2 regions of the Parendozoicomonas sp. 2304DJ65-17 genome follow, and region 1 is predicted to be linked to the other one. Evidence: predicted binding sites of a transcription regulator. Region 1 holds the regulator's gene; the other holds the start of a gene.
The links. Region 1 encodes PhoB, which activates phosphate uptake and scavenging genes when phosphate is short. Its sites were predicted from a motif close to TGTCATANNNNTGTCANA; they were not measured.

Region 1 (7,166 bases):
AGTGAAAGCTGCGCTGATGGCTCTGGATGGTACCCGCATCTCCGGCCATGAAGGCATCATCGAAGATGATCTGGAAAAGACCATCGATAATATTGGCCTGCTGGGCAATCAGGGAATGGAAGAAACCGACACCATGATTCTGAAAATCATGACTGCCAAGTAAGAGTTCCCCAAAATAAAAAGGTGCTCTGACCAAAGAGCACCTTTTTGTATTTTAAATGCCGATTAAAATAATCAGGCGGCCTGTTTTTTCTTTTTCTTCTTTGGCACAACCATCGCAGCAATTCCCTGGAACCACATCAGGCTCATGGGATTACCTTCCACGCGAATAGTTTTATCCTGAATACCCTTCATAAAGGCAAGTTGAGCATTCTTGGCAGTAAGAGCTGCAAAGCCTTCCTGAGATGACTTAAAACGCAGGCAGAATTCAGGGTCTACCGCTGCACCACTTTTGCTGGTCACCTTATTATTCTTCACAGTAAAGCTACGGCACACACCATCATCACTGGAAATTTCAAAGGACATGTCCTTTCCTTCCAGCTTCTTTTGAAACGCAGAATTGTTGGCACTGGCTCGCTTCATAAGAAAGCCCAGGCCTAAAAGCAGCAACCGAAACTTCACAGATACTTCCCCCACTCTGGATAACCAGCAAGCATTCTATAGACAAACCTGCGTCAGGCCAGTGCATTTTTGCCCTGATTGGCAGTTAATAGGGTCAACAGTGGGAAAATAGAAGAATAACAGGGAGGAGTATTAATGTGCTGGCAAGAGGCTATTTGTGAGAGACACGTGCCAGCACAGGGAACAAATTACTTGTTCACAGCTTCTTTCAGGGCCTTACCAGGCTTGAAAGCAACAGTGTTACTGGCAGGAATTTCCATAGCCTCACCGGTCTGTGGGTTTTTACCGGTACGAGCACCACGGGCACGCTGAGTGAAAGAACCGAAACCGATAAGGTTAACTGATTCCTGACGCTCCAGCGCCTGAGTAATTTGTTCGATGATAACTGACAGTGCCTGACCAGCTTTGTCTTTGCTCAGGTCTGTCTGGTCTGCAATAGCAGCAACAAGTTCGGGCTTGCGCATAGCTCCCTCTCGAATCCGTTTTATTTATGATTGTTTTTATTGTTTTCCCTGGAGAGCTCATCCAGAGCTCACAACCGAGAACAGGCAGCACTAACTTAATTAGCATTTTAGGCTGTGTAAGTGCCAGCACTGGAATCAACCTTAAAGCAGCGTTTATTGAAGGGCAATACCATTTATCACCTTATATAGGGCTAAAAACGCCACCCTGAACAAAAAACATACAAAAACCATAAAGATAGCCACAATCGTTGATGTGCAATGTTTTCTAAAAAAGCACGAAAGCGCCACGTACAAATACTTGCGCCAGCGTGCTTTATCCCTCATGCTGCGGCAAAATACGGCTCGGATGCGCTGGAGAAAGTAAGTAACACTATGCCGTCTCGCCCTCTTAATCTGGACAAACAGCATTGGTATGACACGGATACTTTGCCGTGGAGTATTCCTGAACATTGGAAACACTGGCTTCTGGATACAGGATCGCTGACCGCCCGACTCAAAAAAACCTTTCCAGGCACTTTCGAAGTGCAGGTTATGTTCCATGATTGGGACAGACCGACTCTGGATGAGCGAAACTTCCTCTCCATGAACCAGAGGGAGCAAGCCAGCATCCGAGAAGTCACTCTGCTCTGCAACGGAATACCCAAGGTGTTCGCCAGAAGTATTCTGCCCGCTTCAAGCCTGGAGGGGAAAAACCGGCAACTTCTGTTTTTGAAGGATCGCCCCCTTGGTGCATTTCTTTTTTCTCAACCAAACCTTGAGCGCGGCCCTATAGAGCTGACCCGTACAATAAACTCTGCACACGAAGATATTTGGGGGCGCAGGTCTCTTTTCACCCTGAATCACAAACCTCTTGCTGTTTGCGAATACTTTTTACCTGAAGAAGACTTCATGGAAAACGATCAGACTATGGCGGGAGCTCTGCCCGTATGAGCAGCATGCCAACATCTGTATCTACCCGGTTAGAAAATTATATTCAGATCACCCGCTTTGACCGTCCTATCGGTACATTTCTGCTGTTGTGGCCAACACTCTGGGCACTCTGGCTGGCAGCTGATGGCTGGCCGGACTTCGGCCTTTTGATTATCTTTTCCCTGGGCACACTGTTGATGCGTTCCGCAGGGTGTGTGATTAATGATTTTGCTGACCGCAACCTTGATGGTCACGTAAAACGCACCCAAAATCGCCCCATGGCAACAGGCAAGATTTCAGAGAAAGAAGCGCTGCTGCTCTTTTCTGTATTGCTGGGGGCTTCTTTTCTTCTGGTTTTAATGACAAATACCTTAACCATTCAGCTCTCATTTGCCGGTGCTGCTCTGGCGGTTATTTATCCGTTTATGAAGCGGTTTACTAACCTTCCACAATTTGTGCTCGGAGCGGCTTTTGCTTGGGGAATCCCAATGGCCTGGGCTGCACAAACTGAAACGGTTGCTCCTACTGCCTGGCTAATGTTTGCCGGATGTTTGTTGTGGATAGTCGCTTACGATACTCAATACGCAATGGTAGATAGAGACGATGACCTGAAGATTGGTATTAAATCTACCGCCATTCTTTTCGGTAAATATGACAATCTGATCATTCAGGTTTTACAGGGACTCACTCTGGGAATACTGGTTATTACCGGATTGATTACCAGCTCCGGGGTTGCTTACTATCTTGGCCTTGCCGGAATGACTGGAGTGTTTTTCCACCAGCGTCGTATGACCCAGAACCGAGACCGTGACGAGTGCTTCAAGGCCTTTCTTTCAAACCACTGGGCTGGGCTGGCTGTTCTTACCGGCATTATTGTTGATCGCTGCCTAACCGTATAAATGAATCCAGAACTTTCCCGACAGCTGGCACCTTACCTCCCCGATGGTACAGAATCCCTTTGTGTCAGCTGGCTGGTAAATGACAATATTCAGATGCGCATTTCACGCCCTAGAAAAACCAAACTGGGGGACTTCAGACCAGCCACTCGTGGATTACCCCACAGAATCAGTGTGAACTGTAACCTTGAACCGGTGCAGTTTCTTATTACTTTCGCCCATGAGGTTGCCCATGTGCATACCTGGAACCAATACGGAAGAAAGGTGGCTCCTCATGGTGAAGAATGGAAAGCCAACTATCGCCAAAAGCTTCATGAACTTCTTGCGTTGGAGGTTTTGGATGAGCAAACAACACACGTCCTTCAGAAGCACAGCATCAACCCTAGAGCCAGCAGCGGTCACGACAACCATCTACAGTCTCTAAAAAAACCGGTGAATGGTAAAACCCTGAATGATTTATCTCCGGGGGATACCTTTCAGATAGAAAACAAAAAAACCTTCAAAGTTATAAAAAAACTGCGAAAGTACTGGGTTTGCGAGGAGCCTTCCACGAAGCGCCATTACAAAGTTCTTGGTACTCTCCCGGTCGTCCTTAAATGACCATAAAAAATAACTAATTTCGTGCTTATAAGTTTCTGTCATTTAACTGTAACATTGAGGCGTTGTAATTCTCAGGGCAGATCCTAAGGGGGAATCTTCTGAGCCATGACAACAACCAGCAAAATTCTCATAGTCGACGATGAAGCGCCAATCAGAGAGATGATCGTCGTTGCTCTAGAAATGGCTGGTTATCACTGCCTTGAGGCAGAGGATGCCAGAACGGCTCACGCCTTAATCGTGGACCAAAAGCCAGACCTTATTCTTCTGGACTGGATGCTTCCAGGAGTTACCGGCATTGAGCTGGCCCGACGCCTTAAGCGTGATGAGCTGACGTCTGCTACCCCCATCATTATGCTCACCGCAAAAAGCGAAGAAGATAACAAGATTCAGGGGCTGGAAAGTGGTGCAGATGATTACATCACCAAACCTTTCTCCCCACGAGAGCTTGTTGCACGTTTAAAAGCTGTTTTACGCAGAACCGCGACTGCTGGCCAGAGCGAACCTATTGAGGTTCTGGGCGTAATGCTCGACCCAATCAGTCATAGGGTATCCATTGATGGCGCCCCTGCTGAAATGGGACCAACTGAGTACCGCTTACTCCAGTTTTTTATGACTCACCAGGAACGGGCTTACACCAGAAGTCAGTTGCTTGACCATGTGTGGGGGGGTAATGTTTACGTTGAAGAGCGAACAGTTGATGTACACATTCGTCGCCTGCGCAAAGCTCTCGGCAATGATCATGAGAAACTGATCCAAACGGTAAGGGGCACGGGATACCGTTTTTCCATGAAGGTATAACCGGAGTTTTCGGCCAGAGGCCGAGCCGGATACACAATGGATTTGTTGACATAATAAGACCGGATAAAATGTGAACCATAACTGGCAAATTGAAGTTATTAAGCGCCTGGTTCTGATGCTGGGTGCCTGTCTTGGGATTGGACTGTTAACCGGACAAACCCTTCCTATTATCTTGATCGGCTGCGGAGCCTATCTTGTCTGGACTCTGAAAAATGTTTTTCAGCTGATTAGCTGGCTGGAGATTTCCTCCTCGTCCTCTGAACTTATAGAGCCTCCCAACGGCCATGGCCTTTGGGGAGAAATGTTCGACGGCATGTACCGCCTGATGCGTAAACAGGAACGTGCACGCAACCGACTTAAAGCAGTTATTAATCGTTTCCAGCAATCCACAACTGCTCTTAAAGATGCGGTTGTTCTTACGAATGACCAGGGCCAGATCGAATGGTGGAACCCAGCAGCCGAGCATATTCTCGGTCTACGTAATCCTGATGATGTAGGTCAGCAGATTACCAACCTGATTCGACACCCGCGCTTTGCACGTTATTTTGAAAGTGAGTCCTATCAGGAACCATTAATGCTCCCTTCTCCGGTTTCTGCCGAGAAGAGGCTGCTCTACTCCATCACAATTTATGGTCCAAACAATCGCCTTCTGGTTGTGCGGGATAACACCCGGGTATTCCAGCTTGAGCAAATGACAAAAGACTTTGTTGCCAATGTTTCTCATGAACTGAGAACACCGTTAACTGTGATTTCAGGTTATGTGGAAACACTTTCCGACAGTCTTGTTTTAATGCCTGAACCACCTCCTCCAATGCTGCCTAAAGCTCTTGGCCAAATGCAGAGTCAATCAGACCGAATGGCAAATATCATTGAGGACTTGTTGATTCTTTCAAAACTGGAAACAGCCGATAGTCTGCAGGATCTCACTCCTATACCTGTTGCTGAACTATTGGATGATATTGCAAAAGATGCACGATCCTTTAGCGGAGAAAGAGGTCATACGATTGAGGTGTCCTGTAAATCAGGAACTGAAATACTGGGCAACGAGAAAGAACTTCGCAGCGCTATTTCAAATCTTGTATTTAACGCCGTTAAATACACGCCGAATGGTGGTTCTATTAAGTTGAAGTGGGTTGTTGAGCTTAATACTGGCTACCTGTCAATCAAGGACAACGGCATCGGTATTGAGCCTCAACATATTCCCCGCCTGACAGAACGCTTTTACAGAATAGACAAGAGCAGACACGCATCAACCGGAGGCTCAGGACTCGGCCTCGCAATAGTTAAACATGTGCTGCTCAGACACGATGCAACGCTAATGGTAAAAAGCAGACCAGGAAGAGGAAGCAGTTTTACCTGTCACTTTCCTCAAAGTCGCTTAGTAAGAAAGGCTGCTTAATAAGACTCAGCGCGATTCGATGATGCAATCCGACCTTTCTTTGCCGGTGCGCTGCAGATAATCCTGAAAGATTTTAGGAGCTCGGCCAGTCAGTGAACCTTCCCACTGATGGACACTGCCATCACCATCCTGATATTCAAACAGGAAACGTTTGATATTGCGTTTTTTCTTTTCGCCAGGCATCGTCTGACCGAAATCTTCAAGGGAAACACCACGCTCTTCCATAAGTTTACGAATAGCATCAATGCTGTTCTTCTTTTCTTGAAGCTTCTCTTTTTCTGCACTGACAGCTTCGCGTTTTTCTTCCAAAACATCCTGTAATCTGGAAACGATTCTTTCCAGATCTTCAACGTGCACATCCCGGAACAACCCGCGCATACGGGTTTTGCTGCTCAAGCGGTGCATCACTTCCTCGAATATATTCACGAATCAGACCCTCGCTTTGACACAATAAAGGCGATTGAAAAATAGGTAATAGATTCCAGACTGACAACTGCAAATCATTTTATTTTCAGATTTTAAAAACAGGAATGGATAAGGCCATATTCCCATTTTTAATAACCATAATATATTCTGCAGTGCGACTGCGCCTTTCATTGTTGCAGCAGTGTTTATTGAAAGGATGGCTAGATTGCTTTTTCCGGGCAAACCATTGCAGCCAGTGAACGCACACCAGGTAACACCAGAATGTTCATGGTAAATGCAATCGGCCAGGAGATAATAAAACTGCGCATCCACCCCATAAATGTCATGTGATCCAGTCCATTATTGATTGTTGAAATCAGACCAGACATAACCAGAGACATAACACAGGACCCTAAAATAGCGGTCACCCAAAACAACTTACTTTTCACTAAAAAAAACCTTCAAAAAAATGCTCTTGCTATAAACCATGGCCAGATTAATACTTTCGGCCTATGGAAAAAATACGCAGTTTTTAAAACATGAATTCCATATTTGGAAACTTCGACGACCTTTATCTGTTCTGCCACGTTGTTGAGAGTGGCTCTCTTCAAAAAGCCTCCCATAACCTGCGTTTACCGGTATCAACAATGTCCCGTCGCCTGACAGCACTGGAGGATCGCCTTGGCGTTCGACTGCTTGAGCGCAAAGGTCGAAATCTCTCAGCAACTCAAACGGGTCAGATATTTTTTAATCGCCTATATGGGGAGTTCGAACAAAGTGAGATGGAGCTGGCAGAACTTCTGTACGAAGAACAGCAGGTAAAAGGCAATATTCGCCTGATTGTTCCGTACACCATGTATCAGTCAGGCATTGGCGACCTTGTTGAAGAGTTTATTCTTGATTACCCGAAAGTCTCCATCGATATCCGCTTGAATCTAGACGACAGTGTGCCAGAGTCGGACAGAGACCTTGTTCTGGGATTCGACTCTGGCAGACAATCGGATCTGATTGCCAGACCATTTATGAAATCCTGCGATTGCCTGTACGCAGCACAGTCTTATCTCGACAAACATG
Region 2 (7,166 bases), on a different contig from region 1:
GACCACCTTCGGTGAGTCTGCCCCTGCTGCTGACCTGTTCCGCGAGTTTGGCTTTACCGTCGAAAACGTGCTGACCGTTGCAGAAGATATGCTGGAAGATCTGGACTAATATCGTCCGATTTAAAAGCTAACTCATAAAAGAGGCTCTGTTCTTATGAACAGAGCCTCTTTTTTATAGGCCACGTTTTTATGTAGTATTCAAAGCAACCCAAACGACTTAAGAAGAATATGGCTTACAGGATTGCGATTAACGGCTTTGGCCGTATCGGGCAGTGCGTCTTGCGGGCATTGTACGAGAATGGATACCGGGATCAGCTACAGGTTGTTGCTATCAACGAACTGGCTGATACCAAGACAATTGCTTATCTCACCCAATATGACACAACCCACGGCCGCTTCCCCGGCGAGGTCAGTTATAGCGGTGATGAGCTGATAATTAATAATGATCGCATCCGTATTCTCCGGGAAAGCGATCCTGAAAACCTTCCCTGGAAAGAGCAGGAAATTGATCTGCTGTTGGAGTGTTCTGGTTCTTTCAAAGATCGTGAAACAGCGGAACAACATATTAAGCAGGGAACACCGCGGTTACTGTTTTCCCAGCCAGCGCTACCTGATGTTGACGCCACAATTGTTTATGGCATTAATGAAGAGTTGCTGAGAAGTGATCAGCAGATTGTCTCCAATGCTTCCTGTACCACCAACTGCATTGTGCCTGTTCTTAAACTGTTGGATGAGCAATGGGGTATCAGTGAAGGAACGATTACCACAATTCACTCTGCGATGAATGATCAGCCGGTGATTGATGCTTACCATCAAAGTGATCTTCGCCTGACTCGCAGCGCCCTGCATTCCATCATCCCCATTGATACCGGGCTGGCTAAGGGTATCGATCGATTGCTTCCTCAGGTTGAAGGGCGGTTCAAAGCACTTTCCATGCGCGTTCCAACTATCAATGTTTCAGCTATGGATCTGACCGTGAATCTGAAAGAAGACGTCACGGAATACGACATCAATAGTTTGATGCAGGAAGCATCAGAGAGTGGACGCTTGAAAGGGATTCTTGGCTACAGTAACGATCCTCACGCTTCTGTAGATTTTAACCACGATAAACGCTCAGGCATTGTGGATGGCACCCAGACACGAGTTATCGGCGGGCGAATGGTGAAGATGCTCTGTTGGTTCGACAACGAGTGGGGTTTTGCCAACCGAATGTTGGATGTTTCCTGCGAGTGGTTGAACAAGTAACTTCAATTTGTAGGTTGGGTTACGCTGCGCTAACCCAACCTACAAATTGAGAAAAAGGACTTTACCCAAACAACTCTTTAGCACCAATAAAATTATCGGTAAAGAATCCATCAATGCCTTTGGCAGCCATAGCTTTCATATCGTCAAAGTTATTGATGGTGTAGCAGTTCACCTTAAAAGCCCGTGCGTGGGCTTGCTCAACGAACTCTTGGGAAGTGTTTTTCCAGTTGGTATTGATAGCCACGCATTCGAGTTGCTCTGCAGTATAAATCACTTCATCGGTGTAGCAGGCACCAGTGAAGTTGTTCTCCACAGTATCGATTAAAGTCTGCCGTTGCTGTTCGTCCTGAATATGTTGCTGGGCGACAGCTGTCAGAGACTCAATATCGGTATATTTGGTGAGCATAAAGGCTTCTTCAGGGTAGTTGAAGAATGTCGCCCACTGCCCTTCCAGCTCAGGTACCTGTTGGGCAAGCGGTGCCCGCTCAACGGCACCAAAAAGAAATGCTCGCTCAATATCCGGGTGCACTTCTTTCATAACCGCCAGTTCATCGGGGCTGAACGAACTGATAAAGAAACCCTCATTGTTAAGTCGGCCTGAGTCGAGCCATTGCTTCATAAGTTCAGCACTGGCTTTACCGGACTCTTCACCCTTCAGTTCGAGATGCATAACTGGTCGTTGATCGACAGGCGTTTCCGCCATCAAAGTAAACATCTCTTCCAGCGTAGGAATGCGGTCGTGGCCGTTTTCTGTTTTGCCGGCGTAAAGTTCAGCGATTTGTTGGTAGCTGGTTTCCCGAACCAGCCCTGTACCAGTTGAGACTTCCGCTAGGTCAAGGTTGTGAACAATAACGGGAACACCATCGGAGGTGACCTGTACATCAAACTCGATAGCTGGGGTGTTTTCTTCGATAACCTGTTTGAAGCAGCGGATCGTGTTCTGGTTAAAGTTTGGGTAGCTGCATCCCCGATGGGCAATGATCAGGGGCGTGGTATTTGGTTTGCTTTCCATGGTCTTTCTGTTGATTGAGCGAAATGGCCGAATTGTAAGGTTTATTACCAGAAGGCTTCGTTGAGCAGGAGCAAGTTACCGAACCAGAACAAATTCATGACAGTGAAGTTCGAGCTGTTTTGCTGGGTTTTTGCTAAAGTTCGCCGATTCATGCATTTTTCTGAGACAGACATTGACTACCGAAAACCAGACTCCGCAATCCGAAACCGGCTCTACTGATACCGAAGTTACTATCAACCGGTTTTCTGATCTGGATCTCCATGAGCGTTTGCTCAAGGGGCTGGACTCTCTGGGCTTTGAAACTCCAACAGAGGTACAGAGCAAAACCATCCCCCAGGCCTGTACCGGAAAAGACCTTCTGGTGAGCGCAGAAACCGGCAGTGGCAAAACAGCCGCTTTTATCCTGCCTATCCTGAACAGTTTCCTGAATAAAGAAGCTCCACGTTCTGCGACCCGGGCACTGGTTCTGGTACCTACTCGCGAGCTTGCACGGCAGGTTCTTCAGCAATGTGAAGCTTTGGGTAAGTTCACCTTTATTGACGCCGGCATGATTGTTGGTGGTGAAGATTATAAAACCCAGATCAAACTGCTGCGCAAGAATCCGGAGATCCTGATAGCCACACCTGGTCGCCTGCTGGAACATATGGGGCGCAAAGAAGTTGATCTGTCTGATCTGGAAGTTCTGGTTCTGGATGAAGCTGACCGCATGCTGGATATGGGCTTCAATGAAGATGTTCTGAAAATTGAAGAAGCCTGTAAGAAGGAGCGTCAAACCCTGCTGTTTTCTGCCACTCTCAAGCAGAAAGGCATGCGCCATGTGATTAAGCAGGTTTTGAAAGAAGAGCATGAAATCCTGCTGTTGAGTACGGCTCAGGATCAGCATGGCAGCATCCGTCAGCAAATCATGCTGGCTGATGATCCTGCCCACAAGACTCGTATCGTGACCTGGCTTCTGAAGAATGAAAAATTCCAGAAAGCCATTATCTTTACCAATACTCGAGAGCAGACCAATGCTCTCAATACCATGCTGCGCAAAGAGCAGGATTTGCGAGTGAGCGCACTGCACGGTGAAATGATCCAGCCGGATCGTAACCGGGTGATGATGCTGCTTCGTGAAGGTAAGGTGAATATTCTGGTTGCGACTGATGTAGCCGCTCGCGGCTTGGATATTCAGGGTGTTGATCTTGTTATCAACCTGGATATGGCCCGTAACGGTGATGATTATGTACACCGTATTGGCCGGACAGGCCGTGCCGGGCAGGAAGGCACAGCGATCAGCCTGATCGGACCGAATGAATGGAACCTGATGTCTGCAATCGAGCGTTACCTGAAGGTACGCTTTGAGCGTAAGAACGTGAAAGAGGTTGAAGGTAGCTACAAAGGCCCGAAGAAGGTTAAGGCTTCTGGCAAAGCTGCTGGCAAGAAGAAAAAGAAAACTGATGCGCCAAAGAAAAAGTCCAGACCAAAGAACAAGAAGGCAACCGGGCAGCGCAAAGCGCCATCCCGTAGTTCTTCTGCTGGCGTGGATACAGGGTTTGAACCACCAAAGCGTAAGAAAGTGCCCGTAACCGAGTAATCTCAGTTACAGCTGGCTCAACCACAGTTTACGTGGTTGAGCTTACCTTCCTCAGTTCTTCAACTAGCTCCGCCATTTCTTCTTTGTTTCCAATACTTATTCGCAACCAACCCGGTAAGGCTGAGTAAGTGCGAAGCAAAATGCCTTTCGCATTAAGGTTGTCGTATAAAACTTCTGCCTGTTCAGCTTCGAAGATAACGAAATTTCCATGAGAGTTCAGAACCTTTCCAACAAATGGCAATTCTCCTAAAGCTTCAACCAGTTGCTGGCGCAGGATATTCAGCTCACTCACCTGCTCTTTCATACGACAAATGCCTGAAGTGCTGAGTGCTTCCTCGGCAACAGCACTGACCGGAACCGGTACAGGGTAAGGCGCAATAACCTTTTCCATTACTGCAATAACATCCGGGTTTGCCAGCACAAAGCCACACCGTGCGCCTGCGAGAGCAAAAGCTTTGGAAAGTGTTCGCAACACTACAAGGTTGGGAAACTTTGCCAGTTTGCTGGCAACAGTCTGATCCGGGCAGAACTCAATATAAGCTTCATCCACCACAACCACCGTATCTGGCAAAGATTCAACCAGCTCAAGTAATTGAGCTTGGCTAATGATGGTGCCGGTCGGGTTGTTGGGATTGCAGACAAATACCAGCTTTGCCTCTTTTCCCGCTTCAACAAGTTCTGCTGGCAGAGTGAATTCATCAGTCCAGGGGACAGCCTGATATTCCACGCTACAGGTCAAAGCACTGATTCGGTACATGCCATAGCTGGGAGTCAGGCTGACAACCTTATCTTTGCCGGGAACACAAAAGGTTCGAATCAGCAGTTCAATACCTTCATCCGCACCACGGGTTATCAAAACATTGTCTGAATCGAGGCCTGCATAATCTGCATAAGCTTTACGCAGGGCTGGTGGCTGGCAATCCGGATAACGGTTTGCTCCCTCAATGTTTGTGTTGTTCCAAGGGCTCTCGTTCGCGTTTAACCAGACTCGTCCAGCGCTCGCTGTTCGGCGAGCGGATTGATAGGGAACAAGTTCCAGTAATTCCGGGCAGCAGAGTTTTTCGGCAAGGTTCATCCCTGGCTACCTTTCAGCCGAACCGCCACAGCATTTGCGTGAGCATCCAGACCCTCTGCATTGGCCAGAGTTATCACTGTTTGTGAAAGCTCATCTAAACCAGTGCGACTTAACTCTTGCACTGTGTAGCGACGGCAGAAGTCAGCTAACGATAAGCTGGAAGCACTTCGGGAAGCGCCATAAGTCGGCAAAACATGGTTGGTTCCACTGGCGTAATCGCCTACAGATTCAGGAGACCATGCGCCCAGGAAAATAGAACCTGCCGCCCGTAATTTGGGTAACAGTTCTCTTGGATTTTCTGTTTGGACTATCAGGTGCTCCGGGCCGTAAGCGTTGCTGATTTGCGCAGCTTCTTCTAAAGAGTCACAGATAAATGAACGACTCTGTTTCAGGGCTTCGGCTGAAATATCTTTGCGGCTGAGTTTCTGCAACTGCCGATCCAATTCAGCATTTACAGATTCTGCAAACTTTTGGGAAAGGCATACCAACATGGCTTGGCTATCTTCTCCATGCTCAGCTTGAGAAAGAAGGTCTGCCGCAACAAAGGCTGGATTAGCCTGATCATCCGCAATAACCAGAACTTCGGAAGGTCCGGCAGGCATATCAATAGCTGTTCCTGTTTGGCTAACCTGAGTTTTCGCTTCAGTCACAAAACGATTTCCAGGGCCAAAAATCTTATCCACCTTTGGAATGGTTTCCGTGCCATAGGCCAAAGCAGCGATAGCCTGCGCACCTCCAACTGGGAACACTTGTTGAATTCCACAGCGCCATGCGGCGTAACAAATAGCATTGTTCACTGGTGGAGGTGTTGTCATAACCCGAACTTTGCATCCCGCAATTTTTGCTGGCAGAGCCTGCATTAAAACAGACGACACAAGCGGTGCGCTTCCACCGGGAACATAAAGGCCTACCCTTTCTATAGCCTCGCTTCTTAGTTCACAAACTACGCCGGGTTGAGTTTCCACAGTGACAGCCTGAAACTCTTGGGCGGCGTGGAACTTCTCGATATTGTCTATGGCTGCGTCGATAGCCTGCTTCAGTTCGTCAGAAATATTGTTGCCTCTCTGACGCAACTCATCACTTTCGATAACCAGCTGCTCAAGCTTCTGTCCATCAAACTGTTCGCTGTATTGATAGAGAGCCTGATCCCCATTTCGGCGAACATTCTCAAGAATATCTGTCACTGCCTGAGTTAAACCCTTGCCCTGAACCTGCTCAGCACGAGCTAACAACTTTTCCTGAGACTCTGCCGTTTCTTGGTTCCAGTTAATAATATCCATGATTTATCCCAGCATCTTTTCAATTGGCAGAACAAGAATGGAGCTGGCTCCCAGAGCTTTCAGTTCTTCCATGGTTTCCCAGAACAGGGTTTCTGAACTCACTGCATGCAGAGCAACACGCTCTTCGTCCTGAGCCAGAGGCAGAATGGTGGGGTGTTCGGCACCGGGCAGAAGATCAATGACCTGATCCAGTGTGGCTTTTGGCGCGTGCAACATAATGTACTTACTTTCCCGAGCCTGGATAACGCCATTAATGCGGGTCAGCAATTTATCCACAAGAGCCTGCTTTTCATCGCACAGTGGTGAAGCTGACTGAATCAATGTGGCCTTCGAGCGGAAGATAACGTCGGTTTCTTTCAGGCCATTAGCTTCAAGGGTTGCGCCGGTACTGACAAGGTCACAAATGGCATCTGCCAAACCTGCACGGGGAGCAACTTCCACAGAACCTTTCAACATACAGTCGCTAAAAGAGATGCCAGCCTGTTCCATATAGCGAGCCAAAAGGTATGGATAGGACGTGGCAATTCGGGAGTTAGTCAAAGACTCCGGGCCGGTGTATTCCATATCTTTATCCACAGCCAGCGAAAGGCGGCAGCCACCGAAGTCCAGTCTCCGAAGAGTGGTAAAGCTGGCCGGACGCTGTGTAGCTGTGCGCTCCAGTCGCTCTTCTTCCAGAACGTTCTCGCCAACAATGCCAAGGTCCACGACACCATCCATCACCAGACCGGGAATATCATCGTCCCGCACACGGAGAATATCGATGGGTAGGTTCTGGCAGTGGCTCAGCAAGCGCTGGTCTTTCAGGTTCAGCTTAAGGCCAGAACCTTTCAGCAGGGTGGCGCATTCATCTGCCAGACGGCCGGACTTCTGAATTGCGATTCTGAGTCTTTGTTGGGTATTTGTTGTGCTTGTCATGTTTCAGTCCTCTTAAACGAAAAAACCTGGAGCGCTTACTCCAGGTTTTTTGAATGTTTGGGT

Region 2: ACY2RR_RS22890 (glycerophosphodiester phosphodiesterase) is a predicted target of PhoB. The motif match lies at 2,342-2,359, and genes of this name have one in related genera.

The regions. Positions count from the first base shown of each region.
Region 1 covers NZ_JBYVJV010000007.1:218,534-225,699, forward strand. The annotation lists gene ACY2RR_RS17770 (L-cysteine desulfidase family protein) at 1-163, shown strand, start outside; gene ACY2RR_RS17775 (helicase) at 235-621, opposite strand; gene ACY2RR_RS17780 (HU family DNA-binding protein) at 810-1,085, opposite strand; gene ACY2RR_RS17785 (chorismate--pyruvate lyase family protein) at 1,344-2,015, shown strand; gene ubiA (4-hydroxybenzoate octaprenyltransferase) at 2,012-2,893, shown strand; gene ACY2RR_RS17795 (hypothetical protein) at 2,894-3,490, shown strand; gene phoB (phosphate regulon transcriptional regulator PhoB) at 3,596-4,288, shown strand; gene phoR (phosphate regulon sensor histidine kinase PhoR) at 4,359-5,687, shown strand; gene ACY2RR_RS17810 (H-NS histone family protein) at 5,694-6,113, opposite strand; gene ACY2RR_RS17815 (DUF2798 domain-containing protein) at 6,314-6,541, opposite strand; gene ACY2RR_RS17820 (LysR family transcriptional regulator) at 6,632-7,166, shown strand, end outside.
Region 2 covers NZ_JBYVJV010000013.1:120,517-127,682, reverse strand. The annotation lists gene tkt (transketolase) at 1-109, shown strand, start outside; gene ACY2RR_RS22895 (type I glyceraldehyde-3-phosphate dehydrogenase) at 229-1,245, shown strand; gene ACY2RR_RS22890 (glycerophosphodiester phosphodiesterase) at 1,307-2,257, opposite strand; gene ACY2RR_RS22885 (DEAD/DEAH box helicase) at 2,430-3,833, shown strand; gene hisC (histidinol-phosphate transaminase) at 3,862-4,908, opposite strand; gene hisD (histidinol dehydrogenase) at 4,905-6,188, opposite strand; gene hisG (ATP phosphoribosyltransferase) at 6,192-7,103, opposite strand.